3 regions of the Vibrio sp. JZG120 genome follow, and region 3 is predicted to be linked to each of the others. Evidence: riboswitches for the same ligand, from Rfam matches in the RefSeq annotation. Region 3 holds a riboswitch; each other region holds the start of a gene.
The links. Region 3 has a riboswitch for thiamine pyrophosphate ahead of thiB (thiamine ABC transporter substrate binding subunit). Riboswitches for the same ligand answer to the same signal wherever they lie in the genome.

Region 1 (9,954 bases), on a different contig from region 3:
TGCTGCTCTTTGTAAGTATTTATTAACTCACCAACCTATTAGACTAGTCGTTATAACCAAGAGCTCCGAAATGTTAGCAATAAATGAGAATCATTATTTATATTTAGTTACACTCGACTCATCTGGATTAATGAGTAACTATTCATGGATATCTCTCGTCGTCGCTTTATTCAATCTTCTTTGGCTATTTCTACTCTAGCTGTTCTACCAGCTTGTACTTTATCGCGGCAGCAAGATAAAAACGGGCATTACATTTACGATCTAACTGCAGAGCCTTCTACGGCTGAACTAGTGCCCGGTTTCAATACTGAGGTATTAGCTTTTAATGGGCGTATACCTGCACCGATAATTCGTTGCCGACAAGGGGAAAAGGTAACAATCAACTTCATCAATAAGCTATCAGAGCCGACGACGATTCATTGGCATGGCTTGAGGATTCCTATTGAAATGGATGGAGTTCCGTTTTTAAGCCAGGCTCCTATCATGCCCGGAGAGACTTTTACGTATGAGTTTATTCCGCCAGATGCAGGTACGTTTTGGTATCACCCACACATGAACAGCGTTAAGCAGCTTGGTATGGGGTTGGTTGGGCTAATAATTGTTGAAGAGGCTGAGCCTGTTCAGTTTGATGAAGAGCATGAAGTCGTCCTCAAGCATTGGCATTTAGACAAGCAAGGACAGTGGAAGAATCTAATGGTGCCGCGCTTGAGTGCACGTATGGGAACGCCAGGAGAGTGGAGTGGCGTCAATGGTATTCATGAGCCTGTTTATACGCTGAAGCAGAACGCGACTACGCGATTAAGAATTGCTAATGTCGATAACACCATTACCTATCCGATCGCGATTGAAGGCACAGAGGCTTGGGTTATTGCCATCGATGGCAATCCAGTTAAAACGCCTTATAGGCTCACTCAACACAAAATTGGTCCGGGAATGAGATTGGATATCGGATTGATTGCTCCGAAGGCTGGAGAGCGTGTTTATGTGCGTCAAATGAAAGGGCGCTTCCCATTCTCTTTGTGTGAGTTTGAAGTTGTTGAGTCTGACCTGCCAAGCAACAAGAAACTGTCTTTATTGCCTCTCAACCCTGTGCCTGATCTTGATTTGGAAAATGCGGAGCAAATCGATTATGTGTTTGAATGGGAGGGGGCGATCACTCCTGCCGATAAATCGGGCAAAGCGATACCTAAATTCTGGCTGATGAACAAACGAGCTTGGGAGGGAATGAGTAAAGATAATATCCCAGAACCACTTTCAAAATTGGAACTTGGAAAAACCTATATCTTCAATTTGAAGAACGTTACTCAATATCATCATCCTATTCATCTTCATGGGCATACATTTACTGTTCTTGAGTTAGATGGCAAGAAACTTGACGAACCGTTCCATACCGATACGGTTTTACTTGGAAAAAATGGCAGTGCCAAAGCTGCCTTTGTTGCTAACAACCCTGGACGTTGGATGTATCACTGCCATGTTATTGAGCATATGAAAACCGGTTTGATGGGGTATATTGAAGTAAAGTGACTCCTGTAACTTTTTTAATCTCAGTGTGTTTTAAATGCAATACGTTGTCGAATTCTAAAATTTCACCATCAATATCGCTTTAGTTTTGGTTACAATATCGTCATCAATAGTGTTGGGGGGAATTATGGGACAGTTTTCCATTCTTGGTTTTATTGCGCTAGGTGGTGCTTTTGGTGCGTGTTCTCGTTACTTGATATCTGAACTGTGTATCATTTTATTGGGGCGTGGTTTTCCATACGGTACGTTAACCGTTAATGTGGTTGGTTCATTTATAATGGGCTTGTTGATTGCTGCGTTCGACAATGAACTGTTGGCAACAGAACCTTGGCGACAAGTGATTGGTTTGGGATTTTTAGGGGCACTGACGACGTTTTCCACCTTTTCTATGGATAATGTTTTACTTATGCAGCAAGGTGCATTTCTTAAGATGGGGTTAAATATTTTATTAAATGTGGTGCTGAGCATCTCTGCTGCGTGGTTCGGTTTCCAATTATTGATGCGCAGCTAGCAAAGTAGTTAAAAATTAAACAGGTCGGCTTGGTTTAACCAGGCCGTTTTTATATACTGATATCACTTGTCGGAGTGCCATAAGGCTGAGACCGTTAATTCGGGATCCGTTGAACCTGATCAGATTAGAATCTGCGAAGGGAACAAGAGAAGATATTTATACCGGAGTTCTTTCTGGTTGACCTATCAAATAGTCGAATGTTGTTATAGGCAAATTACTTAAGCTTTATTTAGCCTTAATTTGACTCCTCTTGTCGCATCTATCCGCCAAGCATTTTTATCCAATTACTTTTTATCTAGTATAACAAAGCAAGGAAAAATGCTATGTCGAGTCGCAAACAAGCGAGACTGGAAGCAAAACAGTTCATTGAAACACTCTCGGTACAGCCGTACCCAAATTCCACAAAAGTATATGTAGAAGGCTCACGTCCAGATGTTCGTGTACCTATGCGTGAAATAGCGCTAGCAGATAGTCTGATTGGTGGCACAAAAGAAGCGCCTATTTTCGAGCCAAATGAAGCCGTCCGAGTCTACGATACGTCAGGTGTTTATACTGATCCGAACTACGATATTGACCTTTATAGTGGCCTACCAAAGCTAAGAGAAAGCTGGATTGAAGAACGCGGTGACACAGAGTTACTCGATGAAGTAAGCTCGGTGTACACCAAAGAACGCTTAGAAGACGAAACACTAGACGAGCTTCGTTACGGTAATCTACCACGTATTCGACGTGCCAAAGATGGGCAGTGCGTCACTCAGCTGCACTATGCTCGCAAAGGCATTATTACCCCAGAAATGGAATTCATCGCGCTGCGTGAAAACATGGGTCGTGCCAAGTACCGTGATGATGTACTGAATCAACAGCATCCTGGTCAAAGCTTTGGAGCGAATCTTCCAAAAGACATTACCGCCGAGTTTGTTCGCAAAGAAGTTGCCGAAGGTCGAGCGATTATCCCTTCTAATATCAACCACCCAGAATCCGAACCAATGATCATTGGACGTAACTTTTTGGTCAAAGTGAACGCCAATATCGGTAACTCATCGGTGACGTCTTCGATTGAGGAAGAAGTTGAGAAGCTCGTTTGGGCGACACGCTGGGGTGGGGATACCGTTATGGATCTCTCTACTGGACGTAACATCCACGAAACTCGCGAGTGGATTCTGCGTAACAGCCCGGTTCCGATCGGTACCGTACCTATGTATCAAGCGCTTGAGAAAGTGAATGGAGTTGCCGAAAACCTTAACTGGGAAGTGATGCGCGATACTCTGATTGAGCAAGCAGAGCAGGGCGTTGATTACTTCACTATCCATGCCGGTTTACTACTTCGCTATGTGCCAATGACTGCAAAGCGTGTTACTGGCATCGTCTCTCGTGGTGGTTCTATCATCGCGAAATGGTGTTTAGCGCATCACCAAGAAAGCTTCTTATACACCCACTTCCGAGAGATCTGTGAAATCTGTGCCAAGTATGATGTGGCACTTTCTCTCGGTGATGGTCTGCGCCCTGGTTCGGTTGCCGATGCTAATGACGAAGCGCAATTTGCGGAGCTTCGTACTCTTGGTGAGTTGACTAAGGTTGCGTGGGAATACGACGTACAGGTCATTATCGAAGGTCCTGGCCATGTTCCAATGCACATGATCAAAGAGAACATGGAAGAGCAGCTAGAGCACTGCCATGAAGCTCCGTTCTACACCCTTGGTCCACTGACGACAGACGTCGCTCCTGGTTACGACCATATTACGTCAGGAATTGGCGCTGCCATGATTGGCTGGTATGGCTGTGCGATGCTTTGCTACGTAACTCCTAAAGAGCATCTTGGCTTACCAAACAAAGAAGATGTGAAAGTAGGCATGATCACTTATAAGCTTGCTGCGCACGCCGCTGATTTGGCTAAGGGACACCCAGGTGCACAAGTTCGTGATAACGCGCTTTCTAAAGCTCGCTTCGAGTTCCGCTGGGAAGACCAATTCAACTTGTCACTCGACCCAGAAACCGCGCGCGCTTTCCATGATGAAACCTTGCCTCAAGAGTCAGGAAAAGTTGCTCACTTCTGTTCGATGTGTGGACCAAAGTTCTGCTCGATGAAGATTTCGCAAGAGGTTCGAGAGTACGCGAAAGACACTGAGCAAGTTGCTGCGGACCAAGCTATCTCGATCAAAATGCTGGATGATCCTCTCGAAGGGATGCGTCAGAAATCGCAAGAATTTAGAGAGTCAGGTTCTGAGTTATACCACCCAGCAGCACATGCCGAGGTAAGTGATTAATGAGCAAAATCCTTATTCCGTCATCATTGATTGAACTAACAGGTTTAGTTCAGCAATGTTTGTTGTTGGCGAAAGAACAGGGTTTTAGCATTGAAGACATTGAGTTGGGTGTGAGCCCAACTCAATCTATTCAGCTTGTTCGCGACCAACAGACTACACATATAACGACTGATCTTATTGATGGACATAACTCTGAGCATGAGAGTTCATTTGTGCTTTATTACCGTTCTTCTTTATCGGTAGAAGTGTGCGCAAAGCAACCGTCGAAAGCGATTTACATTGGTATTGCTGATACTCAAGTTTCCGATGAAAATGAGAAAGTGCTTCAGCTTGATATCTGGCGTCACCCACTTAACGACGAAGTGAGAGCGCTTTCCGTTAAGTCCAAACCCAACGCAATGTTCGATCCCGAACATCATCTTGCTTGGACAGTAACGCTGACAGTACTCGACTTTCCTATCGAAGATGCGTTAACACTTGCTCGAGGAATGCTAACTCAACAAGCGAATGTTTCACGTGAAACACTATTGAATGATAACCTTGATGAGGGACGATCTACTAAGTGGGCTGACCAATTTGATGATTTCCCGACACCTGTACTGGAAGATAACCGACTCGGTATTCAAGTTGGTTGGTCAGCACAAGGAGAGAGCGTTAACTTTCCAACTCTAACTAAGCAAAGTCTAGGGCTCTACCCAGTCGTTGATGATGTTGCTTGGATTGAGCGTCTACTGCCTTTAGGCATCAACACTATTCAACTACGAATCAAGAACCCACAACAAGCCGATGTGGAACAACAGATCATTCGAGCAATTGAGCTAGGTCGTCAATATCAAGCACAAGTGTTCATCAATGACTATTGGCAGTTGGCAATCAAGCATGACGCTTATGGCGTTCACCTAGGACAAGAAGACATAGAAGAGTCGAATTTGGCTCTGCTAACCAAAGCCGGCATTCGTCTTGGTCTTTCTACGCATGGTTATTACGAACTACTGCGCATCGTACAAATTCATCCTAGCTACATCGCGCTAGGGCATATTTTCCCAACCACCACAAAACAGATGCCATCGAAACCACAAGGTTTGGTGCGCTTGGCACTGTATCAAAAACTGATTGATAGCATTCCTTATGGAAACACAGAGTCGGTTTTCCGTCCTGCAAAAGACAAAGCAGGTAGTGACTATGTACTTGGCTTTCCGACGGTCGCGATTGGTGGCATTGACCAATCTAATGCAGACCAAGTTTGGCAAACAGGTGTTTCTAGTTTGGCAGTTGTGCGAGCTATTACCTTGGCAGAATCACCTCAGTCCGTTATCGAGTTTTTTGCACAACTGATGAAGGAAAGACAGCTAACGTTTACTGATCAGAATAGTGAATTGGCGCATACCAAGAGAGGCGAGCATGCTCACGGATAAGCAGTTCCTTCGCTATCAACGCCAAGTCGCTCTGCCTGAAATTGCTGAAGGTGGGCAAGAGCGTTTGAGTAAATCGCATGTGCTAATCATCGGTTGTGGTGGGTTAGGAAGCGCAGCGAGTTTGTACTTGGCATCAGCGGGTGTTGGTAAATTGGTTGTGGTTGATGATGATGAAGTTGATAGCAGTAACCTACAACGTCAGATCATTTATCGTGAGCAAGACCTCCAAGTTGCGAAAACAAAAGCGACTGTAAAGCAACTTACTGAACTTAATTCTATGGTCCAAGTTCGTGCTCTCAATAAGCGATTAGACAAAGCACAGCTGCAGCTTGAGGTGATGCTAGCGGATGTGGTGCTGGACTGCACCGATAACATGCCAACGCGCCAGCTAATTAACCAAGTTTGTTTCGAGCAAAATACGCCGCTCATCTCGGCGGCGGCAATTGGTTGGCAAGGGCAATTCGCTGTTTTTGATTACCAAACACCAAGTGAACAAGAAGCGCAGAGTAAAGCGTGTTACCGCTGTTTGTATCCGTTCGATGAATTACCGCAAACGCAAAAATGCAGTGAGAGCGGTGTCGTCGGTCCGGTGGTGGGGACACTTGGTAACTACCAAGCGATAGCGGCAATTCAAAAACTGGCGACGGGAAAGTTTCATGTTGAGACTGCCAAGTTGCATCTGTTTGATGGATTGAAACTGCAATGGCAAACCATGGCGATAAGCAAAGACAAACAGTGCCAAGTGTGTGCTCAGATTTAGCTTACGAGTAATGGACAGAATTAAGAGAGTTGGAAGCAATGACGTTATCAGAACAACAAGCACCACAAATGACCGCTGCTGACTTAGATATGATCACTATTGTCATCAATGACCAGTCACATCAAGTTGCCAGTGAGTCGAATCTACAGCAAATCATTAGTCAATTTGCGTTGCCTGAAATGGGCTGTGTTTTTGCAATTAATAACCATGTTGTGCCGCGCAGTGAGTGGGCTAGCACAGTTCTTTCACAGGGAGATAGCATCTCTTTGTTTCAAGCGATCGCAGGGGGTTAAAGTCGATGCTTAAAATTGGTGATAAACAATTCGAATCAAGACTGTTCACGGGAACAGGGAAGTTTGCCAACAGCCGATTAATGGCAGAAGCGATTCAAGTGTCGGGATCTCAACTTGCGACCATGGCGTTGAAGCGTGTGGATGTGAACGACCAACAAGACGATATTTTGCTGCCGTTAGTACAAGCGGGGGTGAACTTATTGCCGAACACCTCAGGTGCAAAGAATGCTAAAGATGCTGTGTTTGCAGCACAATTGGCGCGAGAAGCGTTAGGTACAAACTGGCTAAAACTGGAAATTCATCCAGACCCGAAGTACTTGATGCCCGATCCAATTGAGACACTTGTAGCCGCTGAGGAACTGGTGCGTGAAGGCTTCATTGTGCTTCCTTATTGTCATGCTGACCCAGTACTGTGTAAACGATTGGAAGAAGTAGGCTGTGCTGCGGTCATGCCATTAGGCGCGCCGATCGGTTCTAACAAAGGGATAGTTTCTCATGATTTCCTAGAGATCATTATCGACCAAGCTAATGTTCCTGTCGTTGTCGATGCGGGTATTGGTGCTCCTTCACATGCCGCGCGTGCGATGGAAATGGGCGCGGATGCCGTGCTCGTCAATACCGCGATTGCAGCTTCGAGCGATCCCGTTGCGATGGCGAAGGCATTTAAGTTGGCGGTAGAGTCGGGGCGTATGGCTTATGAAGCCGGACTTGCGGGTAAGGTTTCTCATGCGGTTGCGTCGAGTCCACTGACGTCATTCCTAGATGAGCTTTAATCCTAGATTGGTTTAGCTATTAAGCGAGGAAAACATGAGCTTCGTTGAACAATTTAAGCAGCTGAATTGGGATGACATTTCGATGTCGATCTACGCGAAAACGGCACAAGATGTCGAGCGAGCATTGAATAAACCCAAGCGTGATTTGGAAGACTTTAAAGCGCTAATTTCACCAGCGGCTGAAGCATATTTAGAGCAAATGGCTCAGCTGTCATACTCAGCAACTCGCAAGCGGTTTGGTAATACCATGTCGCTTTACATTCCATTGTACCTTTCTAATTTGTGCGCCAATGCTTGTACTTATTGTGGCTTCTCGATGGAGAACAGAATCAAGCGTCGTACCTTGAATAGGGACGAAGTGGCTGCAGAAGTTGAAGCCATTAAACGCATGAAGTTCGATAGCGTATTGCTGGTGACTGGCGAACACGAAACCAAAGTGGGCATGAAATACTTCCGCGAAATGGTACCGATGATTAAGCAACGCTTTAATTATTTGGCGATGGAAGTGCAGCCGCTAGATCAAGACGAATACGCAGAGCTAAAGATATTGGGTTTGGATGCGGTGATGGTTTATCAAGAAACGTATCATCCTTCGACTTATGCTGAGCACCATTTACGTGGCAATAAGATGGATTTCGAATACCGATTGGATACACCCGACCGCCTCGCAAAGGCGGGCATTGATAAGATCGGTATTGGCGCTTTGATAGGATTGGAAGAGTGGCGTACAGATTGTTTTTATGTGGCAGCTCACTTGGACTATCTCGAGCGCACGTATTGGCAGACTCGTTACTCAATTTCTTTCCCACGTTTACGTCCTTGTGAGGGCGCGCTCCAACCCAAATCAGTAATGACGGATAAGCAGCTTGTTCAGTTGATTTGCGCTTATCGTTTGTTGAATCCAGAAGTGGAGTTGTCATTATCGACTCGTGAGTCACCGAAGTTTAGAGACAACGCATTGGCTTTAGGCATTACCAGTATATCTGCAGCATCGAAAACTCAGCCGGGTGGTTATGCGATGGATGATGTTGAGCTCGAGCAGTTTGAGATCAGTGATGAGCGAAGTGCTGGTTCTGTGGAAGATATGATTCGAGCCAAAGGCTTTGACCCTGTATGGCGAGATTGGCACTCAGCGTATTCTGGTTAATCAGCAAATAAAGCTACTGGTCATCGTTATGTTTCACGTGAAACATAAGTAAAGAAAAGAGGGTTGATGCAAAACATCAACCCTCTACTTTTTTCTAGCTTCTAGCTTCTAGCTTCTAGCTTCTAGCTGTGTGCTACTGGTAGCGTTGCCTGACGAAGCCACTCTTTAACATCACCTTCGACTAGCGGGCTGATCTCATCCCATACTTTCTGGTGGTAATCATTCAGCCAAGCAAGTTCTGGACGAGTTAGCATATCAACGTTGATGTTGCGTTTGTCTATTGGGCAGCGTGTTAGCGATTCAAATGACAGGACAGGGAAGTCACCGTTAGTCGGTGTTTCAACAACAAGCTCTAGGTTCTCAATACGGATACCAAACGCATCTGCACGGTAGTAACCTGGCTCGTTTGATAGCACCATACCTTCTAATAGAGGCACATCAATTTGCTTCTTCGAAATGCTTGCTGGGCCTTCATGCACACTTAGGAAGTGGCCCACACCGTGGCCAGTGCCGTGATCGTAATCGTAGCCTTCCGCCCATAGGTGCTGACGAGCTAGTGTATCGATTTGGTAACCACGTGTGCCTTTCGGGAAACGAGCTCGAGCAACGCCAATATGACCTTTCAGCGCCAACGTAAATTGCTTCTTCATTTCTGCAGAAGGTTGACCAATCGCGATAGTACGCGTGATATCGGTAGTGCCATCGAGGTACTGACCGCCTGAATCCACTAGGTAAAGTGTGTTCAGCTCTAGCTTGCCAGGTTCAGGTTGGTTCTCGTGATTGTAGTGACACATGGCCGCGTTGCCGCCCGCGGCTGAAATGGTATCGAAGCTGAGATCCATTAGCGTAGGGTCTTCGCTACGAAATGCTTCCAGTTTGTCTGCTAATGTCGCTTCGTCATGCAGGTTACCAGCAGCAACTTCCGCATCTAACCAACATAGGAACTTGCTCATTGCCACGCCATCACGGATATGACACGACTTCATACCGGCAATTTCAACCGAGTTCTTCGCCGCTTTTGGCATCAGACATGGGTCTGCTGCTGCAATCACGGACGCACCAGAGTTTTGTAGTACTAGCTTAAACCAAGCGTTACTGATTGCAGGGTCAACTAATACCTTTTTACTTGTCATGGCTTCAAGGCGAGATTGAAGTGCTTCTGGGTGGTGAACGGTCACACCGCTGCCTGCGTGAGCGTCAAAATCAGCAGGTAGACGAGCAGGATCGAGGAAGTATTCAACGGTTGAGTCGGCATGCAGAATCGCGT
Region 2 (9,954 bases), on a different contig from region 3:
CATTAGTTACCGCCTCCTACCAGAATATTATCTACTTTCAGTGTTGGCTGACCGACTGTTGTTGGTACTGAACCACTTACTGAACCACACATGCCCGGCGCAAGCGCCATGTCTTTGCCGACCATGCTGATTTCTTTCAACACTTTTGGACCCGTGCTGATCAGCGTTGCTGTTTTCAGAGGTTTGGTGATTTTGCCATTTTCAATGAGGTAAGCTTCACGAACAGCAAAGTTAAACTCGCCCGTTCCCGGTTGAACCGAGCCGCCGCCCATCTTCTTCGCATAGATACCACGTTCGATACCTGCCAGCATGTCGTCAAGTGAATGCTCGCCTTCTTCGATAAAGGTGTTACGCATCCGCGAGGTTGGTGCGAACTTGTAGTTCTGACGACGACCAGAACCCGTAGGCTCATAACCTGTCTTCATGCCACCCATTTTATCGACCATAAAGCTGGTTAGCTTACCGTCTTTGATCAATTGAGTTCGCTGAGTCTTCATGCCTTCGTCATCAACATGAATCGAGCCCCATTCGTTGGTCATGGTGCCATCATCGACAGCATTCACTGCAGTGTGAGCAACCATTTCGCCCATTTTGTCGTGGAATACGGACGCTTTCTTCGCAACCGAAGTGGTTTCGAGTAAGTGACCACACGCTTCATGGAAGATAACGCCGCCAAAGCCGTTACCAATTACCACTGGCATTTCACCCGATGGACAAGCATCCGCGCCAAGTTTCACTAACGCTTGCTGCGCGATAGTTTGACCCAGCTCTTTCGAATCAAGTTGTTCGCTGAACTCCCAACCAGCAAGAGCGCCAGGACCTTCCATACCAGAAGACTGCTCATTACCTTTTTGAGCAACGGTGTTACCCGCCACACGAATGTAGTGACGCGTATCGTCTACATGCAAACCTTCTGAGTTGAAGATAGACACTTGCTGCTCGCGCTGAAGCACACTACCAATGAACTGGCTGATGTACTCACTTTCTGCACGCGCAGCTTGGTCAACTTTCAATAGAAACGCGATTTTTGAATCTAAGTTGGCATCCTGACTTAACGGCATGCGGCAACCGTGTTGGATTGGGTAGCGGTTCAAATTTAAAGAACCTGCTGACGCGATTTGCTCACGCTTGTCTTTTGCCGCAAGCAATGAGGTTACGCGTTTTAGCTCGGCTTCGTCCGTGCTATTGGTGTATCCATAAAGCACTTTGTGACCGAAGAAGAGGCGAATACCGATACCAAAATCAATCCCCGAATTGATCTTGTCCACCTCACCAGATGCGATCTGGACGGTGTTAGTTTGATGATGTTCAACGAATAGTTCAGCGAAATCAGCCCCTAAAAAGAGAGCATGATCGATCACTGACTTCGCTGTTGCAGAATTAAGCATGAAGTCTCCTTGCTCGATGATCGTCTTAGCCTTCCTAATTAACTGTCGAAAAGTTCAACAAAGTTAAATTGGCAACGCGTTAAATTTTAACAGTTTTTTAACCTTGTTTTGTGCTAATCCTTGCTTAGCGAGACCACGATTATTTATTAAATATTCCAGGTTCAGCTCTTTCACCAGAGCGTTGCACTAGTAAATTCCACACGACGAACCATTTAGATGCTTACCCTATCACTCACCTCGCATAATTGAATACTCAATAATAATTACTCTCAAAAAACGTATCCCTTCCGCAATGGTCCTGCTATCATCCGAGCGAAATAGTCGGGGGGCCACGCGATAAGCGTTGGCTGAGATCGAGATTCGAGACCCGTTGAACCTGATTCAGTTAGCACTGACGTAGGGAACTATGCGCACTTTGCCTTTCGCCGCCCCTCTTAGGTAAGCGATAGCGATCGAAAAATCGATCTATCTGCAACGGTCAAAGTCAGTTCCTATACGTCTTGTAGTAGGAGCGACCATGACGCAGCAATCACAACCTCATTCACATCACACGCCAGCCTTGCCTACCCCTATCGTATTGACCATCGCGGGCTCAGACAGTGGTGGCGGTGCAGGTATTCAAGCCGACATCAAAGCGATGTCCGCAACCGGCAGTTTTGCTTGCTCGGTAATCACGGCGATTACTTCGCAAAATACCCAAGGCGTTTCTGCGATTTTCCCCATTCCTCTCGACCATGTAGAGAGCCAACTTGATGCAGTATTTACCGACCTCAACATCGTTGCAGTCAAAGTGGGCATGCTAGCCGACTCCAACATCATCAAAGTTGTTGCAGACAAAATTAAACAATACCAGCCAAAACACCTCGTGATTGACCCTGTAATGGTGGCCACCAGCGGCGATCTATTACTGGAACAGTCGGCAATCAGCACATTAAAAGAAGAGTTAATTCCACTGGCAGACATCATCACTCCTAACCTGCCAGAAGGTGCAGCATTGACGGGTAAGCCAGTGCCTCAATCAGAATCTGAAATGAACGATATGATTACCGACCTTCGTGCACTTGGTGCCAAAGCTATTCTGCTCAAAGGCGGTCATCTTGAAGAAAATGAAAACAGCAACGATCTGCTGATCATGCAAGACTGTGCCGAGTTAATCAGCGCCAAGCGTTTTCCGACCAAAAACACCCACGGTACGGGCTGTACACTGTCTTCCGCCATTGCGTCTTACCTTAGCCAAGGCAACAACCTACACAAAGCAGTGCACCTTGGTAAGCAGTACATCAGCCAAGCTATCGCACACGCTGATGAATTGGATGTCGGTAAAGGTCACGGCCCTGTGAATCACTTTTTTTCGGGTCATACTTATGTTCGCTAACGCGATTGGCATTCAGCTTTCCGACGCCAGTTTGCAATACAAAGACAGCCAAACACCGACTTTAGCGAAAGTGAACATGGTCATTCCTATCGGTCAATGGACGGTATTACTCGGGCGAAGTGGCTGCGGAAAAACCACGATATTGCGTTACTTAGCTGGCCTACTGGATAACCAAGTTGACTGGCATGGCGAACTCATCACAACCGATGGCGCCGCACTGCATGACCGTATCGCTTACATGGCTCAGCAGGATTTATTGCTACCGTGGCTTAACGTGCTGGATAACGTCTGCCTTAGCTCGCGCTTTTCTCACGCCAACTCAAATTCAGCGGATGATAAACAACGTGCTCTCAACTTATTAGAGCACGTTGGGTTGGCTGATTATGCTAACGCCAAACCCGCTCAACTCTCTGGAGGTATGCGACAACGCGTAGCCCTTGCTCGCACTCTGATGCAAGACAAACCTTTGGTTTTGATGGATGAACCTTTCTCGGCATTGGACGCCGTGACTCGCCACAAATTGCAAACTCTCTCAGCCGAGCTACTAAAGGACAAAACCGTTGTCTTGATTACGCACGACCCACAAGAAGCGGTGCGATTGTCACACCAACTCTATGTGTTGCAAGGCACGCCTGCTCAAGCGCAGCACTTGGTTGTTCCGGACTCCAAGCCACCAAGATCTCTCGATGGAGAGTGCGCAGCGCTACAGCAGGCGATTTTGGATCAGTTGGAGAAAGACTATGAGTGATATGACTCAGTACAACTCCGTTTCGGCGCGTATTAGTAAAAAGGAACGCGTAACTCATCCGGCGTTGCGTCTGCTGATCAGCGCAGCCGTGATCTTAGGTTTGTGGCAACTCATTGTAGTGGTGTTTGACATGCCAAGCTTCATCTTGCCTTCGCCAATTGAAGTATTGGATAGATTAGTCACTCGATACGACGTGCTACTCAAACACACTTGGGTAACGGCACAAGAGATCCTACTTGGCCTCGCACTCGGCTTATCGATGGGTTTGCTATTCGCTTTGCAAATGCTGATGTTCGAGCCGCTCAAACGCTGGCTATTGCCGATTCTTATCGCTAGCCAAGCCATTCCAGTATTTGCTATCGCGCCCGTGTTGATGCTGTGGCTCGGTTACGGCATCGCATCGAAAGTAGTAATGGCGGCGATCATCATCTTTTTCCCCGTCACGACATGTTGCTACGACGGTTTACGCAATACACCAACTGGTTACCTCGATCTTGCCAAAACCATGGGCGCATCGAAATGGCAATTACTGCGCCATATTCAACTACCTGCCGCCCTACCAACGTTAGCGTCTGGTATTCGCGTTGCCGTGGTTATTGCGCCGATTGGTGCCGTGGTAGGTGAATGGGTCGGCTCAAGTGAAGGCTTGGGCTATCTGATGCTCCAAGCTAACGCTCGCATGATCATTGATGAGATGTTTGCGGCGCTGTTTATCCTCGCCGCGCTGTCTATCGCACTCTATTTCACTACTGACAAATTACTGAAAAAAGCCATTCCCTGGGAAAACAAATAGGGAAAGAAAAAGGAAGAACCCCGTGAATAAAAACAAACTTATGAGCGCTGCTGCTCTGCTCGCTTCAATCGTTTCAACTAACGTACTTGCTGCCGAAAAGGAGCTTACTTTAATGCTGGATTGGTTCGTTAACCCGAACCATGGCCCTATCGTGATCGCACAAGAGCGCGGCTACTTTAAACAGCAAGGTTTGAAGGTCAATATCCAAGAACCCGCCGACCCAAGCACTCCACCCAAACTAGTTGCGGCTGGCAAAGTCGATATGGCGATTTCATACCAACCTAGCCTGACCATCGACGTAGCGGCTGGCTTGCCATTAATTCGCTCTGCGACCTTGATTGCTACTCCCCTCAACACATTGATGGTGTTGGATAACGGTAAGAACGATAACCTTGGCGACCTTAAAGGCAAGAAAATCGGTATTGCTATCGCAGGTAACGAAGAGGCGACAATCGGCACCATGCTTACGCAGGAGAACGTGAAGTTTTCTGACGTGCAAATCATCAACGTCGGTTGGGCTCTCTCTTCCTCTCTCGCATCCGGTAAAGTAGACGCTATTTGGGGCGGCTTGCGTAACTTCGAAACCAACCAACTTGCGCTAGAAGGCTACAAAGCCAAAGCCTTCTTCCCAGAAGAACACGGCGTACCAGCGTATGACGAACTGGTGTTTGTGGCGAATGCAAAAACCTATGACAAAGCGGCTATCAAAGCGTTCAACAAAGCGCTGGAGCAAGCGACCACTTACATCGTCAACCATCCTAAAGAGTCTTGGAAAGAGTTTGTCGCTTACTCGCCAGACACACTAAACAACGAGCTCAACCAACGCGCTTGGAATGACACGTTAACTCGTTTCGCGCTTCGCCCATCAGCAGTCGATCTAAAACGCTATGACGACTACGCCGAGTTCATGTATTCACAAAAAATCATCAAAACACTGCCAAAAGCGAAAGATTACGTACCGAGCTTTGACTAATTCTACTGACCTTAGGATCTCAGCCTAGGGTCTTTTGATAACGAGATACCCATAATGAAATACCAAGATTTGATCGACGCTTGCCGCCAAGATTGGCAAGAATACACAGAGCATGCCTTCGTGCAGCAATTGGCCAAAGGCACACTGGCTCAACCTTGTTTTCTGCATTACTTGAAACAAGATTTCTTATTCCTAAAACAGTACGCGCGAGCTTATGCGCTGGCAATCTACAAAGCACGTACGTTAGACGACATGCGCCGCGCACTACCAAGTGTACATGCACTTTTAGATTCAGAGATTGCCCACCATGTTACCTACTGCGGTCAGTGGGGATTGACGGAATCTGATCTCGAAAACGAGCCGGAAGATTTTGGCACGGTGGCTTACACGCGCTACGTATTGGATGCGGGAATGACGGGCGACTTAGTTGACTTGTATGCCGCGCTCGCCCCTTGCTCCATCGGCTACGCCGTCATTGGTAAAATGCTGATTGAAGATGAAAACACGGTATTCGAAGGCAATCCTTACGCAAGTTGGATTAACTTGTACGGCGGTGAAGAGTTCCAATCTGGCGTGGCAAGTGGGGCCGAACACTTTAACCAGCTACTGGCTGAAATAGACATCCACAGCCAGCGCGGTCAAAACCTAATTCAGGTCTTCAAAACCGCAACGCGTATGGAAGTGGCGTTTTGGCAACAAGGTCTAAACGCGCAATAAGGTTAATTGGAGAATCTCATGTTAATAGAACAAATCACTCAAGCATTAACCGCAGTGCGTCAGCAAAAGCCTTTAGTCGTGAACATTACCAACTACGTGGTGATGAACAACACGGCGAACGCTTTGTTGGCTATCGGTGCTTCGCCAATCATGGCGCATTCAAAGCAAGAAATGGCAGAAATGATGTCGTTTGCTGGCGCTTTGGTGATCAACATCGGCACCCTAGACAGCGTTTGGACGCCGCGCATGAGCTATGCCGTCGAGCAAGCCAACTCGAACGGTAAAATCGTTGTGCTCGACCCTGTCGGTTGCGGTGCAAGTTCACTACGTACCGAAACCTCGCGCGAAATCGCCCGCCTTGCAAACAAGTTAATCATTCGTGGTAATGCGTCCGAAATCATTGCTCTCGCTGGTGAGCAAGCGCAAAGCAAAGGTGTAGATGCACTCGACAGTAGTGATGCAGCCCTTGGGGCGGCTCACTTCTTAATTGAAGAATATGGAGCGAGCGTGGTGATCTCCGGCGAAACTGACTACATCGTGACAAAAGAGCAAACCGTCCAGTTGAATAATGGTCACGAGATGATGCCATACGTAACGGGCATGGGCTGCACACTGACGGCACTGACTGGCGCTTTCGCAGCAATCGGCGACGAAACGGGCCTTGCTGCGGCAGCGGTGCTTGGCGTTGTGGGTGAAATTGCGGCTGAGCAAGCGCGAGGGCCTGGTAGCTTGCAAATGCATCTTTTGGATGAGCTTTACCAACTGGACGAAGAAACACTGGCAACACGTCTTAAATTACAAGTGAGATAAATCACTTCTCAATGCTTTAAACGCCTCTCACTCCAAAGACAGTGGGAGGCAAAAGGAAACATAATGAACGCCTATCGTTTGTATTTGGTCACCGACGACCAACAAGATTTATCCACTCTCAAACACGTTGTAAGAAAGGCGGTAGAAGGTGGGGTAACCATGGTACAGGTACGCGAAAAACATGGTGACGTTCGTGCATTTATTGAACGAGCTCAAGCCGTAAAGACGGTCCTTGAAGGCACTGACGTCCCGTTAATCATCAATGATCGTGTTGATGTTGCCCTTGCCGTCGATGCCGATGGTGTTCACCTCGGGCAGTCAGACATGCCAGCAGAGATCGCTCGTCAATTGATTGGCCCAAACAAGATTCTAGGCTTGTCGATTGAGACTGAAGAGCAGTTGGCAGAGGCGGATTCTCTGCCCATTGATTACATCGGTTTGAGTGCCATCTTCGCTACACCAACCAAAACCAACACCAAAAAACACTGGGGTATTGAAGGTTTGAAGATGGCGCTGAACACCACGTCTTTACCAATCGTCGCTATTGGTGGCATCAACGAAACCAACATTCCTGCCCTGAGTGCGACAGGTGTGCATGGTTTGGCTTTGGTTTCTGCCATTTGTCATGCAGAAAACCCAACCAAAGCAGCAGAATACTTACGTTCTCTGATGGATTAAGACCCCAACGCTTAAGGATGAGCGCCTTTACCCTCCGGATAAATGTCATCAATTCATCACTCAGCCTTCATTCTCTCGTCAAATTGACAAAGCGTTGATAAGTTTTTCACGCCAGATAACGTAAGATAAGCCCCTTATTTCACGTGGTTGAATAACCCTCAATAAAAACAAAACGCTCTCAATGAAAACCAAAAAATATGGATTGATGATGCTCGCCTTGTTTGTTCTTGGCATCATCCCAATGTCGCTGTTTGGCTCTTATCACAATCTCACTTCACAGGTGCCTGAAAGTCTGGGTATTACTTTTACTTTGCTCACAGATTCTGCTGGCAGCAAAGGCTTTTTAATTACCTTAACGCTGCTACTGCTTTCTTTATTTCGCTTTAAACCAAGTCGCACTGAGTGGATGCAAAAACTCTCAATGTTAGGGCTGTTACTTGTGATTGGCTTTGCCAGCAAAACGGGGCTAAAACTGATGACAGAAAGCCCGCGCCCATACACGGAATTGCTCGCAGCAGAACAATTGATTGAAACACCAGAAACGTTTTATCAGTTAGATACAAAACAACAAGCCAACGTAATTAACCAGATTTCTGAACGAGTCAGTGATTGGCGGACGCGCCATTGGCAAGGCGAGAAAGACTATTCTTTCCCATCCGGCCATACGATTTTCGTTTCGATTTGTTTGGCTTTCTTTGGTGGGTTGTTCTTACAGAACAAGTGCTATATCTCTGCACTGTCATTATGGATGTGGGGAATGAGCGTAGCATATAGCCGCTTATGGCTGGGCATGCATCGCCCTGAAGATTTAATAGGCTCAGTCTTGTTTGTCGCGATTGTATTTACTTTACTCCCGACATTTCAGATTAAGAAACAGATGCCGTTTGTTTCTCTTGCTTCGCGCTAATGTGAACGATTACTAGATAAAAAAGAAGCCAGCGATTCGCTGGCTTCTTGCTTTCAAGCGCTACTTTTTTCTAGCCATTTTTTGGTGGTTCAAACGCTGTTAGTTCTAATTCTGGGCCAGTGTATTTTTCAATACGAACCAGTGCCGAGTTCGCCGCACAGCCGTTTGCAAGTCGAGAGGTCGGAATATCCAACGTTAACACGTTACAACCGCCGTTCTTACAAATGCCGGTTTTCGGATCCAAATCCGGCCAACCGCCTTCATGAATACATACTGAACCTTGCTTGATTCGGTCAGTCACTTCCGCGCCAACCAATACTTGACCACGGTCGTTAAACGCACGAACTAGATCGCCCGTTTTAATACCACGCGCTTTCGCATCTTCAGGGTGAATCCAAATAGGTTCACGGTTTGCAATTGCGTACTCTTCGCGAATCTTCGCGTAGTTAAACTGGCTGTGTAGACGATGCGCTGCGTGCGCGGTCATTAGCTGCAACTCGCCATCTTTTGCATTGCCGGTGTACTCGGTTGGTGCCATCCACGTAGGGTGAGGAGGACAGTCTTCCAACTGGTAACCTTCAATGGTTTTCGAGAAGATTTCAATCTTACCACTTGGCGTACCTAGCGGGTTCATGATCGGGTCTTCACGGAAATCCGCGTAACGAACAAACTGTGCGTTCTTCTCGTTCCACTTCATCTCGATCAGTTGGTTATCCTCCCAGAACTTGCTGAAGTTCGGCATTGCTACGCGAGAGCCACGGCCACCTTGTTGCGCCACCTTGTAGAAGCCGTACAGCCATTCCATTTCGGTTTTGCCTTCGGTGTACACATCACGTCCACCCGGTGCTAGCATCTCCGCCATGTCCGCGAATACATCGAAGTCATTACGCGCTTCACCTTGCGGCTCAACCACTTGCTTCATTGGCACCAAGTGTTGGTTACTGTAGTCACCCGTCATCGTTAAGTCGTTGCGCTCGAACGATGTGGTGATTGGTAGGACAATGTCCGCGTGCTTCGCAGCCGCTGTCCAGTAAGGTTCTGAAATCACGATCAGTTCAGGCTTTTGCCATGCTTTAATCAAGCGGTTGGTGTCTTGGTGGTGAGTAAAGTTCGCACCACCTGCCCACCAAATCATCTTGATATCTGGGAACGTCAGTTCATGACCGTTGTGATGGTAGGATTGACCTGGGTTTTCCAACGCCTCGACAATACGCGCCACAGGGAAGCTTTGCACCGCGCCAGACACCGCCCAGTCGTTACCCGCAGAAGAGCCGCCACCCAGTGATGCTGAAATCGCAGGAAGCACGCCAGCGTCACGAGCAGGGTTACCACCGTTTGAGTAGTGGTAAGAGAAACCAAAACCACCGCCCGGTAAACCGATTTGACCCAACATCGTTGCCAGTGTAACCAGCATCCAGTGACGCTGTTCACCGTATTGTTGGCGCTGCATGCCCCAACCCGCCATCAGCATGGTGCGGTTTTTACTAAAGATGTCAGCCAGTAGCTCAAGTTGCTTCGCAGGTACGCCACAGATTTGCGATGCCCACTCCGCTGATTTTTCTACG
Region 3 (9,954 bases):
TCGAAGCGGAGATCAAAGGTGAACTTCAGCCCCTGAAAGCGCAGTTACCCTTTGATGTTGCAATCAAAAATGTACAAGCACAATGGCCGTTAATCGGTCAAAGTGATTATCAAGTATCGGTACCAAGTTTATCTGCAAAAGGTTCCCTGGACGGATACGCTGTGGCACTAGAAACACAAGCTTCGGGTAAAGATATTCCTGCTGTAGATGTTGCACTAAACGGCAAAGGCACATTAGAGCAAATCGATCTTGAAAGCCTGGTAGTCAAAACATTGGGCGGTGAGCTATCCGGTCAGGTGATGGCGAATTGGGCTGCGCCAATCAACTGGCAAGCTGACCTTAATTTGCAACATATTCAACCAGGGCTTCAATGGGAAGAAGCGGAAGGCGATATCAGTGGCAGCCTCTCGACTTCAGGTTCTTTAACAGAACAAGGCGGTTGGCAAGTCAGTTTACCTAAGTTAGATATCGATGGCATTTTGCGCGGTTATCCGCTGAATGTGGAAGGCCAACTGGAAGCGTCTGATAAGAATGGCAAAGGTGAAGACATTCAGCTTACCACGCAAGGTTTAGCGCTTTCTCATGGCCCTAACCAATTGAGTGCCAAGGGTAAGATTGATAAGCAGATATTAATGGATGTTGAGGTTAACTTCCCCGATTTTGCGAAAAGTGTTCCGGATCTAGCGGGTAAGATGCAAGGCAACGTGGCGCTGCGTGGTAGCTTGAAAGAGCCTGACATCAAATTAGACCTAGCGCTAAATCAAGTGAGCTGGCAGCAGCAAGCAAACGTCGAAAACATAACTTTGAAGGGGGATGTGACGCCTCTGCCAGCACCGAAAGCGAACTTAAGCCTCATTGCGAACAACATTACCTACGACGACATTAAAGTTGATAGTGCAGACCTTGAAGTTTCTGGGGATGAAAAACTGCACCAACTGACGCTAGATGTGGTGTCTGACATTGTATCAACCAGCTTAGAAATTGAAGGCTCATTCATACAGAAGCCGCAAATGAGCTGGGATGGTGCATTGCGTCGTCTTACTTTGAGCACGCCGCAGGGACCTTGGGCGTTGCAGAAATCGACGGCGGTTAAAGTCAACATTGATAAACAAATCGCTGATGTTCAAGCACATTGTTGGCTGCAAGCCAATTCGAGTGTTTGTTTGACCGAAGATATTAGTGTTGGTCAAAGTGGCGAAGCCAAGTTAGCCGTGAACGACTTTGACTTTGAACAAATCAAGCAGTTCCTGCCGCCAGAGACGAAATTACAAGGGTCGGTCAACGCGCAAGCAACAGCAAAATGGGCACCAGAGATGAAGCCGGAAGTCACGGTGAACGTTGATATGCCTAAAGGTCAAGTAGAGCAAGCACTAGAGCAGCCGATAACACTTGGTTGGGAAAGCTTTAGCTTTAAAGCGGCGCTGGCAAAAGACAAGTTAGATGCTGAGTGGTTATTTGATGTGAGAGACAACGGTGACTTATCTGGTCAGGTTTCTTTGGTCGATGTAACGTCTGAGCAGCCTGAGATTGACGGTAAGGTCTCGCTATCGACATTCCATCTGGATTTCTTAGCGCCGTTGATAGGTGAGTACAGCCTATTCAAAGCAAATATGAATACTGATTTGGCGATATCTGGTGATGTTATGCACCCTAAAGTCAACGGTCAGTTCTTGATTGATCAAATGAAGCTACAAGGTGAAGTCACGCCGATAGACATTAACTCCGGTCAGGTCGCGATCAACTTTAAAGGTCACCAAGCGGATCTTGATGCGGGTATCATGACGCCAGATGGTGAGTTGGAAGTGACCGGTGAGGCCGATTGGCAGGATCTACAAAATTGGCATACCAAAGCGCGCGTATTTGCGAAAGAGCTTCAGGTGGATCTTCCACCAATGGTAAAAATCAAAGTTGAGCCGGACATGACTATTGATGTCACACCGCAGCTTGCTAAGGTCGAAGGTAATATTAATCTGCCTTGGGGACGAGTTGTGGTTGAAGAGCTGCCACCAAGTGCGGTTGGTGTTTCAAGCGACACCGTGATTTTGGACCAGAACTTACAGCCTGTGAGTGATATCGAGCCAATGCCATTTGATGTTGAAACGGATATCAACATTAAAATCGGTGATGACTTCCAACTGGCCGCCTTTGGCTTGAAAGGTGGTCTGAAAGGTAACCTCAATGTGACACAGAAAGATAAAGGTCCGTTCATCGTTGGGGAGGTTAATATCGTCGACGGTTCTTACCGTTCTTTTGGTCAGGATTTGGTGATTGAAGAAGGTAAGATCTTAATGAATGGTCCGGCAGATCAGCCGTACGTTTCTATTAAGGCGATTCGAAACCCAGATAATACCCAAGATGACGTGATTGCTGGTGTGCGTGTAACAGGACCAGCATCGGATCCAAATGTGGAGATATTCTCTGAGCCAGCGATGCCTCAAGCGAATGCGCTCTCTTACCTACTTCGCGGTCAAGACATTGATGGCGAAGCGGGAGGCAATGCTATGACGACCACGTTGATCGGCCTAAGTTTGGCAAAGAGTGGACGCGTGGTTGGTGAAATCGGTGAAGCCTTTGGGGTTCAAGATTTACAATTGGATACGGCGGGTTCGGGCGATGATTCTCAAGTGACCGTCAGTGGTTACATTCTGCCGGGATTACAGGTGAAATACGGCGTCGGCATCTTTAACTCACTAGGCGAGTTCACAGTGCGTTATCGATTGATGCAAGATCTGTATTTAGAGGCGGTTTCTGGTGTAGATAGTGCGGTTGACCTACTCTATCAATTTGAGTTCGATTAGAGCTTGTTCACCTGCGTACATAAAGTTCATGACTAAGGAGTGGTTATGCAGCATTTAGTTTTTGTATATGGGACCTTGCGTAAAGGAGAGTGTAATCATCACTTTCTGAGCTCGGCCCAGTTTCTTGGTCAGCATGAAACGGATGCTCAGTTCGCACTTTATGACTTAGGTCCTTATCCCGCGTTGTCTGTCGGGCAGCGCTCGATACAAGGTGAAGTGTATCTGATTGATGATGAAACCTTATCCGAGCTAGATAAGTTGGAAGATGTGCCAGTAGAGTATCGTCGAGAGAGTATCGTCACGCCGTTTGGCCAAGCTTGGATCTACTTGTATCAAGATACCGAACAACTGACCGAAGAAATCGCTTCCGGAGATTGGTGTCAAAAGGTGTGAGCTATACTGACATTATCAATAGCGACGAGCTGGTCACTAAGGAGTCATGATGAAGGTATTCGTAATTGGATCAATGGCGTTGATTCTTGCCGCATGCGCGCAAACAACCCTGCCGACCTCGAGTAATGCTACCGACTGGCAAGCGTTTGGTAAGCAGTCTGCCTTAGATGGATTAAGAGTTTTATCTGAAGATCGTATCGCTGCACTGGATAGTACTAATCATGCTACGCCTGAACTGATCATGGCCTATCAAACGGGTTATCAGCAAGGGAAGCAAGAGTATTGTGAACAAAGCGCGTATATGCTTGGTGTTATCGGGCGTCCGTATTTTGGTATTTGTGATGACCTAGACCCTTTCTTTCAGCATGACTATGACGCCGGCCGAATGTCTTCTGCAGGCGCGCCTATCTAGTTGACTTACACAAAATTAAAAAGAGCTGCCCTAAAGCAGCTCTTTTTAATTTTGTATCAGCCGTGATGCTTATTTTTTCTGAGCGCGCTCGTAAGATTCTAGGATCTCAGCTTTAGCGGCAGCAACACCTGCCCAACCATCCACTTTCACCCATTTGCCCGCTTCAAGCTCTTTGTAACGCTCAAAGAATTGCGTGATCTGCGCTTTCAGTAGTTCTGGGATATCGTTTACATCTTGGATGTGATCGTACTCTTTCGAGATTTTGGAGTGTGGAACCGCAAACACTTTTGCGTCTTCACCTGACTCATCCGTCATCTTCAAAACGCCAACAGGACGGCAGCGAATCACTGAACCTGGCATGAGTGGGTATGGTGTTGGTACCAGTACGTCGACTGGGTCGCCATCAAGAGACAGCGTATTGTTCACGTAGCCATAGTTACATGGGTAGAACATCGGTGCAGACATGAAACGGTCGACAAATACCGCACCAGAGTCTTTATCTACTTCGTACTTGATTGGATCTGCATTTGCAGGAATTTCGATCACGACATAGATATCTTCAGGCAGCGACTTGCCTGCTGGCACATGGTTTAAGCTCATTAGAATATTCCTTTTCATTAACGATGAGTCACACAGAAGCGGCTTCATCTGATGATAAATTCGCGTTTCACTTTAGCGACAAAAACGCGGCAGGTAAACACCTGCCGCGTTGGACAAAGGTCTGAAATTATTCTTCGTCGCGGTGCAGTTCAAGGAACTCTTCAACTTTGCGAACCATGTTCTTAGAACCAACAAAGAAAGGCACACGTTGGTGCAATTCGGTTGGTTTGATATCCATGATGCGATTGACGCCGTCTGATGCAATACCGCCCGCTTGCTCAATTAAGAACGCCATTGGGTTACATTCATAAAGCAGACGCAGTTTGCCCTGTGGATGGCTTTGCGTACTAGGGTAAAGGTAGATACCACCTTTCAGTAAGTTGCGGTGGAAATCAGCAACCAATGAGCCAATGTAGCGCGAAGTGTATGGACGACCGTCTTCTGGCACATTCTCTTGGCAGTACTTGATGTACTTCTTCACCCCTTGAGGGAAGCGAATGTAGTTACCTTCGTTGATCGAATAAATCTTGCCTTCTTCTGGAATCATCATGTTTTCATGAGAAAGGCAGAAGCTGCCGATAGATGGGTCGTAAGTAAAGCCGTTTACGCCGTTACCCGTGGTGTAAACCAACATGGTTGATGAACCGTAAATCACGTAACCAGCGGCAACTTGCTTATGACCAGGCTGAAGGAAATCTTCTTCTGTCGCTGGCGTGCCAATAGGTGAAACACGGCGATAAATAGAGAAGATAGTACCGACAGAGACGTTCACATCGATGTTAGAAGAACCATCAAGTGGGTCCATCAGTACCACATATTTGGCGTTTTGGTTGAGCTCTTTGTTGAAAGCAACCGCTTCGTCTTCTTCCTCACTGGCAACGCCACACACTTGGTCACGAGCTTCAAGCGCGGCTTTGAACTTATCGTTCGCGTAAACATCGAGCTTTTGCTGGTCTTCACCTTGGACATTTTCCGTGCCTACAGCACCAGTGATATCACCGAGACCCGCTGCGTTGATTTCGCGGTTAACGATTTTTGCAGCTAAACGAATGGAGGCTAAAAGGGATGATAGATCACCGCTAGCGTGGGGGAAATCCGCTTGTTTTTCGACAATGAACTCGCCTAGGGTGCGCAGTCCTGACATGGTTAATCCTTACATTTTCATTTCATTGGGGGTAGTGCGCAAGTGAGCATCTCTTTATGGATGTTAAACGATTGCGCTGGATGTAAGTTTAAGTCGCAGATCTTTTTAATGGTAATGAAGTAACTGTTTGAGATCTCAATTTATTTGTAGACTTGTTTGAGGGATTCATCAGTAAGCAAGAGGTTGTACAGTCTGTGTTCAACCTTGTCATATTTGTGAAAGGGACTGCAAGAAGAAGGCTAAAGTCTCTCGCTTTTCTGGTTGTGATCGCGATAATGAAAGCATTAAAGAACGCATTACAAGGTTTAGTTTATGCACATTCATATCTTGGGTATCTGTGGCACATTTATGGGCGGCGCTGCGATTTTAGCGCGCCAATTAGGGCATAAAGTCACTGGTTCTGATGCCAACGTTTACCCACCGATGAGCACGTTGCTTGAGTCTCAAGGTATTGAAATTATTGAAGGCTTCGACCCGTCTCAACTCGACCCTCAACCAGACCTTGTGGTGATCGGTAATGCCATGAGCCGCGGTAACCCATGTGTTGAACATGTGCTCAATACCAACATGCGCTACACCTCTGGTCCGCAGTGGCTCAACGAGTTTTTGCTGCACGATCGCTGGGTATTGGCGGTATCGGGTACACACGGTAAAACGACCACGTCGAGCATGCTGGCTTGGATACTCGAAGACTGCGGTTATCAACCTGGTTTCCTAGTTGGTGGAGTTCTTGGTAACTTTGGAGTCTCTGCTCGTTTGGGCGAAAGCATGTTTTTTGTCGTTGAAGCGGACGAATATGACAGTGCTTTTTTCGATAAGCGTTCTAAGTTTGTGCACTACCATCCTCGAACCTTAATCATGAACAACCTTGAGTTTGATCATGCTGACATCTTCGATGATCTAGAGGCGATCAAGCGCCAATTCCATCATTTAGTGCGAACGGTTCCCGGCAATGGCTTAATCTTAGCTCCGAAGCAAGACCAAGCTTTGGCGGATGTATTAGAGCGTGGTTGCTGGACAGAAAAGCAGTTTTCAGGTGTTGATGGCGACTGGCAAGCGCACAAATTAGTGGTCGATGGCTCAAAATTTGAAGTTGCTCTGCAAGGCGAGAAGGTCGGTACCGTCGAATGGGATTTGGTGGGTGATCATAACGTTGATAATGCACTGATGGCGATTGCCGCGGCGCGACACGTTGGCGTAACGCCGGAGCTTGCGTGTCAGGCTCTGGGCCGTTTCATTAACACCAAGCGCCGTCTTGAGTTAAAAGGTGAAGAGCAAGGTGTGACGGTTTACGATGATTTTGCGCATCACCCAACGGCAATTGAACTCACCGTCGGTGGTTTGCGTAACAAGGTAGGCGAAAAACGCATTCTTGCCGTGTTGGAACCTCGTTCTGCCACTATGAAGCGCGGCGTGCACAAAAACACACTCGCGGATTCGCTACACAGCGCAGATGAAGTGTTCTTATTCCAACCAGACAACATCGAATGGTCGGTGCAAGATATCGCGGAACAATGTCAGCAACCTGCTTTTGTTGACGCTGACATCGATAACTTTGTAGCGAAAATCGTTGAACGTGCGCAGCCAGGTGACCAAATCCTCGTGATGAGTAATGGTGGCTTTGGCGGTATTCACGGCAAGATCCTCGAGCAACTTAAACAAAAAGCCTGATTTTATGCAAAACAAACAGCAGCAAGCAGAAAAAGCCATCACTTTAGCGTTAACTGGAGCATCTGGTGCACCTTATGGTCTGCGCCTTTTAGAATGTTTGGTCGCGGCGGATTATCATGTCTACGTTCTGATCTCTTCGGCGGCTCGTGTCGTGATGGCAACCGAACACAATCTTAAGTTGCCAAGTGGCCCAGAAGCCGCAAAGCAAGCGCTGGTGGAACATCTCAACTGTGATCCAAATAACATCACCGTTTGCGGTAAAGACGATTGGTTCTCGCCGGTTGCGTCTGGTTCTGCAGCGCCCAAACAAATGGTGGTTTGCCCATGCTCTGCGGGAAGCGTTGCGGCCATAGCACACGGTATGTCGGACAACTTGATCGAACGGGCCGCTGATGTAGTAATGAAAGAGCGCGGGCAGCTGTTGCTCGTGGTTCGCGAAACACCATTCTCAACGCTGCATCTGGAGAACATGCACAAACTGTCGCAAATGGGCGTGACCATCATGCCAGCGGCTCCGGGCTTCTATCATCAGCCGAAGAGCATTGAAGACTTAGTGGATTTTATGGTGGCGAGAATTCTCGACCACTTAGGTATTGAGCAAGGTTTAGTGCCTCGTTGGGGTTATGACCAGCGTTCGTGAGCTGATTGTGTAACCACTCAAATACCTTTACAATCCATCCAACTCATCGGGGAGCAAACCCATTTAGCATTGAGTCAATCAATGCATTTGGGCGCTGAGACCTAAGTTCTTAACTAGGGACCCGTATTACCTGAACCAGATAATGCTGGCGTAGGAATTGAGTCTGGATATTGGAAGTCCTTAATAGCCGCCTCAACCCTGTGCCGCTCAACTTATTTCTCTGAAATACTCATGGAGAGCGAGCAGTGAAAACCACTTCAAGTCTGATTGCCTTAGCTGCAATTACCTCTACTTCAGCGTTTGCTGCTGAAAACCCATTAACTATTTATACCTACGATTCTTTTGCCGCAGATTGGGGGCCGGGTCCTAAAATCGAGCAAGCTTTTGAAGCAAAATGTGGCTGTGACGTTAACTTCGTGGCGTTGGACGATGGTGTGTCGATCCTGAATCGTCTTCGTCTTGAAGGCGGTAATAGCAAAGCCGACATCGTGTTAGGTCTGGATAACAACCTGATGGCAGAAGCAAAGAAAACCGGTCTGCTTACCGAGCACAATGTGGATACGGCCAACACAGTGTTACCAAATGGTTGGAGCGACACGACGTTTGTACCGTACGATTACGGCTACTTCGCATTTGTGTACAACACAGAGAAACTGGCTAATCCGCCGAAAAGCATGAAAGAGCTGGTGGAAACGCGCGATGATTTGAAAGTGATTTATCAAGATCCGCGTACGTCAACGCCGGGCCAAGGCTTGATGCTGTGGATGAAATCCATCTATGGAGACGATGTGACGCAAGCGTGGCAGAAGCTAGCGAGCAAAACCGTAACGGTCACGAAAGGTTGGTCAGAAGCGTATTCCATGTTCCTTAACGGCGAGTCGGACTTAGTGCTTTCTTACACTACGTCACCTGCGTACCACTTAATTGCGGAAAACGATTCAAAGTTTGCGACGGCGAATTTTGCTGAAGGTCACTACATGCAAGTTGAAGTCGCCGCTAAAGTGAAAGGGGCAAAAAATTCAGAACTTGCTGATCAATTTATGAATTTCATTTTAAGTGATGAGTTCCAGTCAGCGATGCCAACGGGTAACTGGATGTACCCTGTTACTGACGTTGAGTTACCTGAAGGTTTTGAAACCTTGAGCGTTCCAAACAAGTCGTTGAGCTTTAGTGCTGATGAAGTGGCAAAAATGCGTAAGTCTTGGATTCGCGAATGGCAAAGCGCACTGACGTTTTAGCTGACGTTCCACCCCTCATCTGAATGAGATAGGTTTTACCTTTGAATTCTGTTCCAAAAATAGGTTTAGGGGTCGCGATGATCATCGCGACCTTTGTTGTTTCTGCCCTAGGTGCTTTGATTGTTCAAGCCCCTTCACTTGATGTGTCTGTGGTATGGGACGACCCGTATTATCAACATGTCACCAAGTTCAGCTTCTACCAAGCTTTTCTTTCCACATTGCTCAGTGTTGGCTTTGCCATTCCAGTTGCGCACGCGCTTTCACGTCGCCAATTTTGGGGTAAGTCATTACTGCTTAAGCTGTTTGCATCGACGCTAGTTTTGCCTGTTTTGGTTGGTGTTTTCGGGCTGTTAGCGATTTATGGCAACAGCGGTTTGTTAGCGCAGTGGCTACAGAGTTTCGATAGCAAACTGCCATTTTCTATTTACGGTTTGAACGGCATTTTACTCGCCCATGTGTTCTTTAATTTACCTTACGCGGCGCGCTTGCTGTTGCAAGCATTAGAATCTATTCCTGCCGAGCAACATAAGCTGTGTGCGCATTTAGGTATGAACCATTGGAATAAGTTTCGTTGGGTGGAATGGCCGCGTTTAAGACAGCAACTTCCCCACGTTTGTGGTTTGGTATTTATGCTGTGCTTCACCAGTTTCGCCACTGTAATGGCATTGGGGGGCGGGCCAAAATCTACCACCATTGAATTGGCCATTTACCAAGCGATTAAGTTTGATTTTGATTTACAAGCTGGGGCGTTATTGGCGCTGTGGCAGATGCTGTTATGTGGACTGCTTGCCATTGGAGTGCAGAAGTTAACAAAGCCTGTTTCTATCAGTGCTGGCAGCACATCGGTACAGCAATATTTAACGAAGGATCATGGGTGGTCAAAAGCTTGGGATAGCTTTTGGATCATAGGTGCCTTTTTACTGGTGATACCACCGTTATTGATGGTGTTACTGAGTGGCATCAACCAACAAGTTTGGACGGTTTTAACCGATGAACGTTTTTGGTCTGCGTTATCTAACTCACTCAAAGTGGCAGGGTTAGCCAGTGCGCTTGCGGTC

Region 1: another riboswitch for thiamine pyrophosphate. It lies ahead of thiC (phosphomethylpyrimidine synthase ThiC); the one in region 3 lies ahead of thiB (thiamine ABC transporter substrate binding subunit).
Region 2: another riboswitch for thiamine pyrophosphate. It lies ahead of thiD (bifunctional hydroxymethylpyrimidine kinase/phosphomethylpyrimidine kinase); the one in region 3 lies ahead of thiB (thiamine ABC transporter substrate binding subunit).

Annotation. Positions count from the first base shown of each region.
Region 1 covers NZ_JBSRRK010000021.1:26,140-36,093, reverse strand. Annotated here, with positions in the region: gene ACWPOD_RS22610 (multicopper oxidase family protein) at 145-1,527, shown strand; gene crcB (fluoride efflux transporter CrcB) at 1,652-2,035, shown strand; TPP riboswitch at 2,096-2,194, shown strand; gene thiC (phosphomethylpyrimidine synthase ThiC) at 2,359-4,299, shown strand; gene ACWPOD_RS22595 (thiamine phosphate synthase) at 4,299-5,714, shown strand; gene ACWPOD_RS22590 (HesA/MoeB/ThiF family protein) at 5,701-6,474, shown strand; gene thiS (sulfur carrier protein ThiS) at 6,513-6,767, shown strand; gene ACWPOD_RS22580 (thiazole synthase) at 6,773-7,540, shown strand; gene thiH (2-iminoacetate synthase ThiH) at 7,575-8,687, shown strand; gene ACWPOD_RS22570 (aminopeptidase P family protein) at 8,810-9,954, opposite strand, start outside.
Region 2 covers NZ_JBSRRK010000002.1:442,324-452,277, reverse strand. Annotated here, with positions in the region: gene ACWPOD_RS07885 (TldD/PmbA family protein) at 1-3, opposite strand, end outside; gene ACWPOD_RS07880 (TldD/PmbA family protein) at 3-1,388, opposite strand; TPP riboswitch at 1,701-1,808, shown strand; gene thiD (bifunctional hydroxymethylpyrimidine kinase/phosphomethylpyrimidine kinase) at 1,906-2,763, shown strand; gene ACWPOD_RS07870 (ABC transporter ATP-binding protein) at 2,753-3,511, shown strand; gene ACWPOD_RS07865 (ABC transporter permease) at 3,504-4,304, shown strand; gene ACWPOD_RS07860 (ABC transporter substrate-binding protein) at 4,327-5,277, shown strand; gene tenA (thiaminase II) at 5,332-5,994, shown strand; gene thiM (hydroxyethylthiazole kinase) at 6,013-6,804, shown strand; gene thiE (thiamine phosphate synthase) at 6,868-7,482, shown strand; gene ACWPOD_RS07840 (phosphatase PAP2 family protein) at 7,664-8,389, shown strand; gene ACWPOD_RS07835 (trimethylamine-N-oxide reductase 2) at 8,460-9,954, opposite strand, start outside.
Region 3 covers NZ_JBSRRK010000005.1:281,329-291,282, forward strand. Annotated here, with positions in the region: gene tamB (autotransporter assembly complex protein TamB) at 1-2,798, shown strand, start outside; gene ACWPOD_RS12875 (gamma-glutamylcyclotransferase family protein) at 2,844-3,191, shown strand; gene ACWPOD_RS12880 (DUF2799 domain-containing protein) at 3,241-3,603, shown strand; gene ppa (inorganic diphosphatase) at 3,673-4,203, opposite strand; gene fbp (class 1 fructose-bisphosphatase) at 4,331-5,347, opposite strand; gene mpl (UDP-N-acetylmuramate:L-alanyl-gamma-D-glutamyl-meso-diaminopimelate ligase) at 5,660-7,018, shown strand; gene ACWPOD_RS12900 (flavin prenyltransferase UbiX) at 7,023-7,658, shown strand; TPP riboswitch at 7,696-7,832, shown strand; gene thiB (thiamine ABC transporter substrate binding subunit) at 7,904-8,896, shown strand; gene thiP (thiamine/thiamine pyrophosphate ABC transporter permease ThiP) at 8,938-9,954, shown strand, end outside.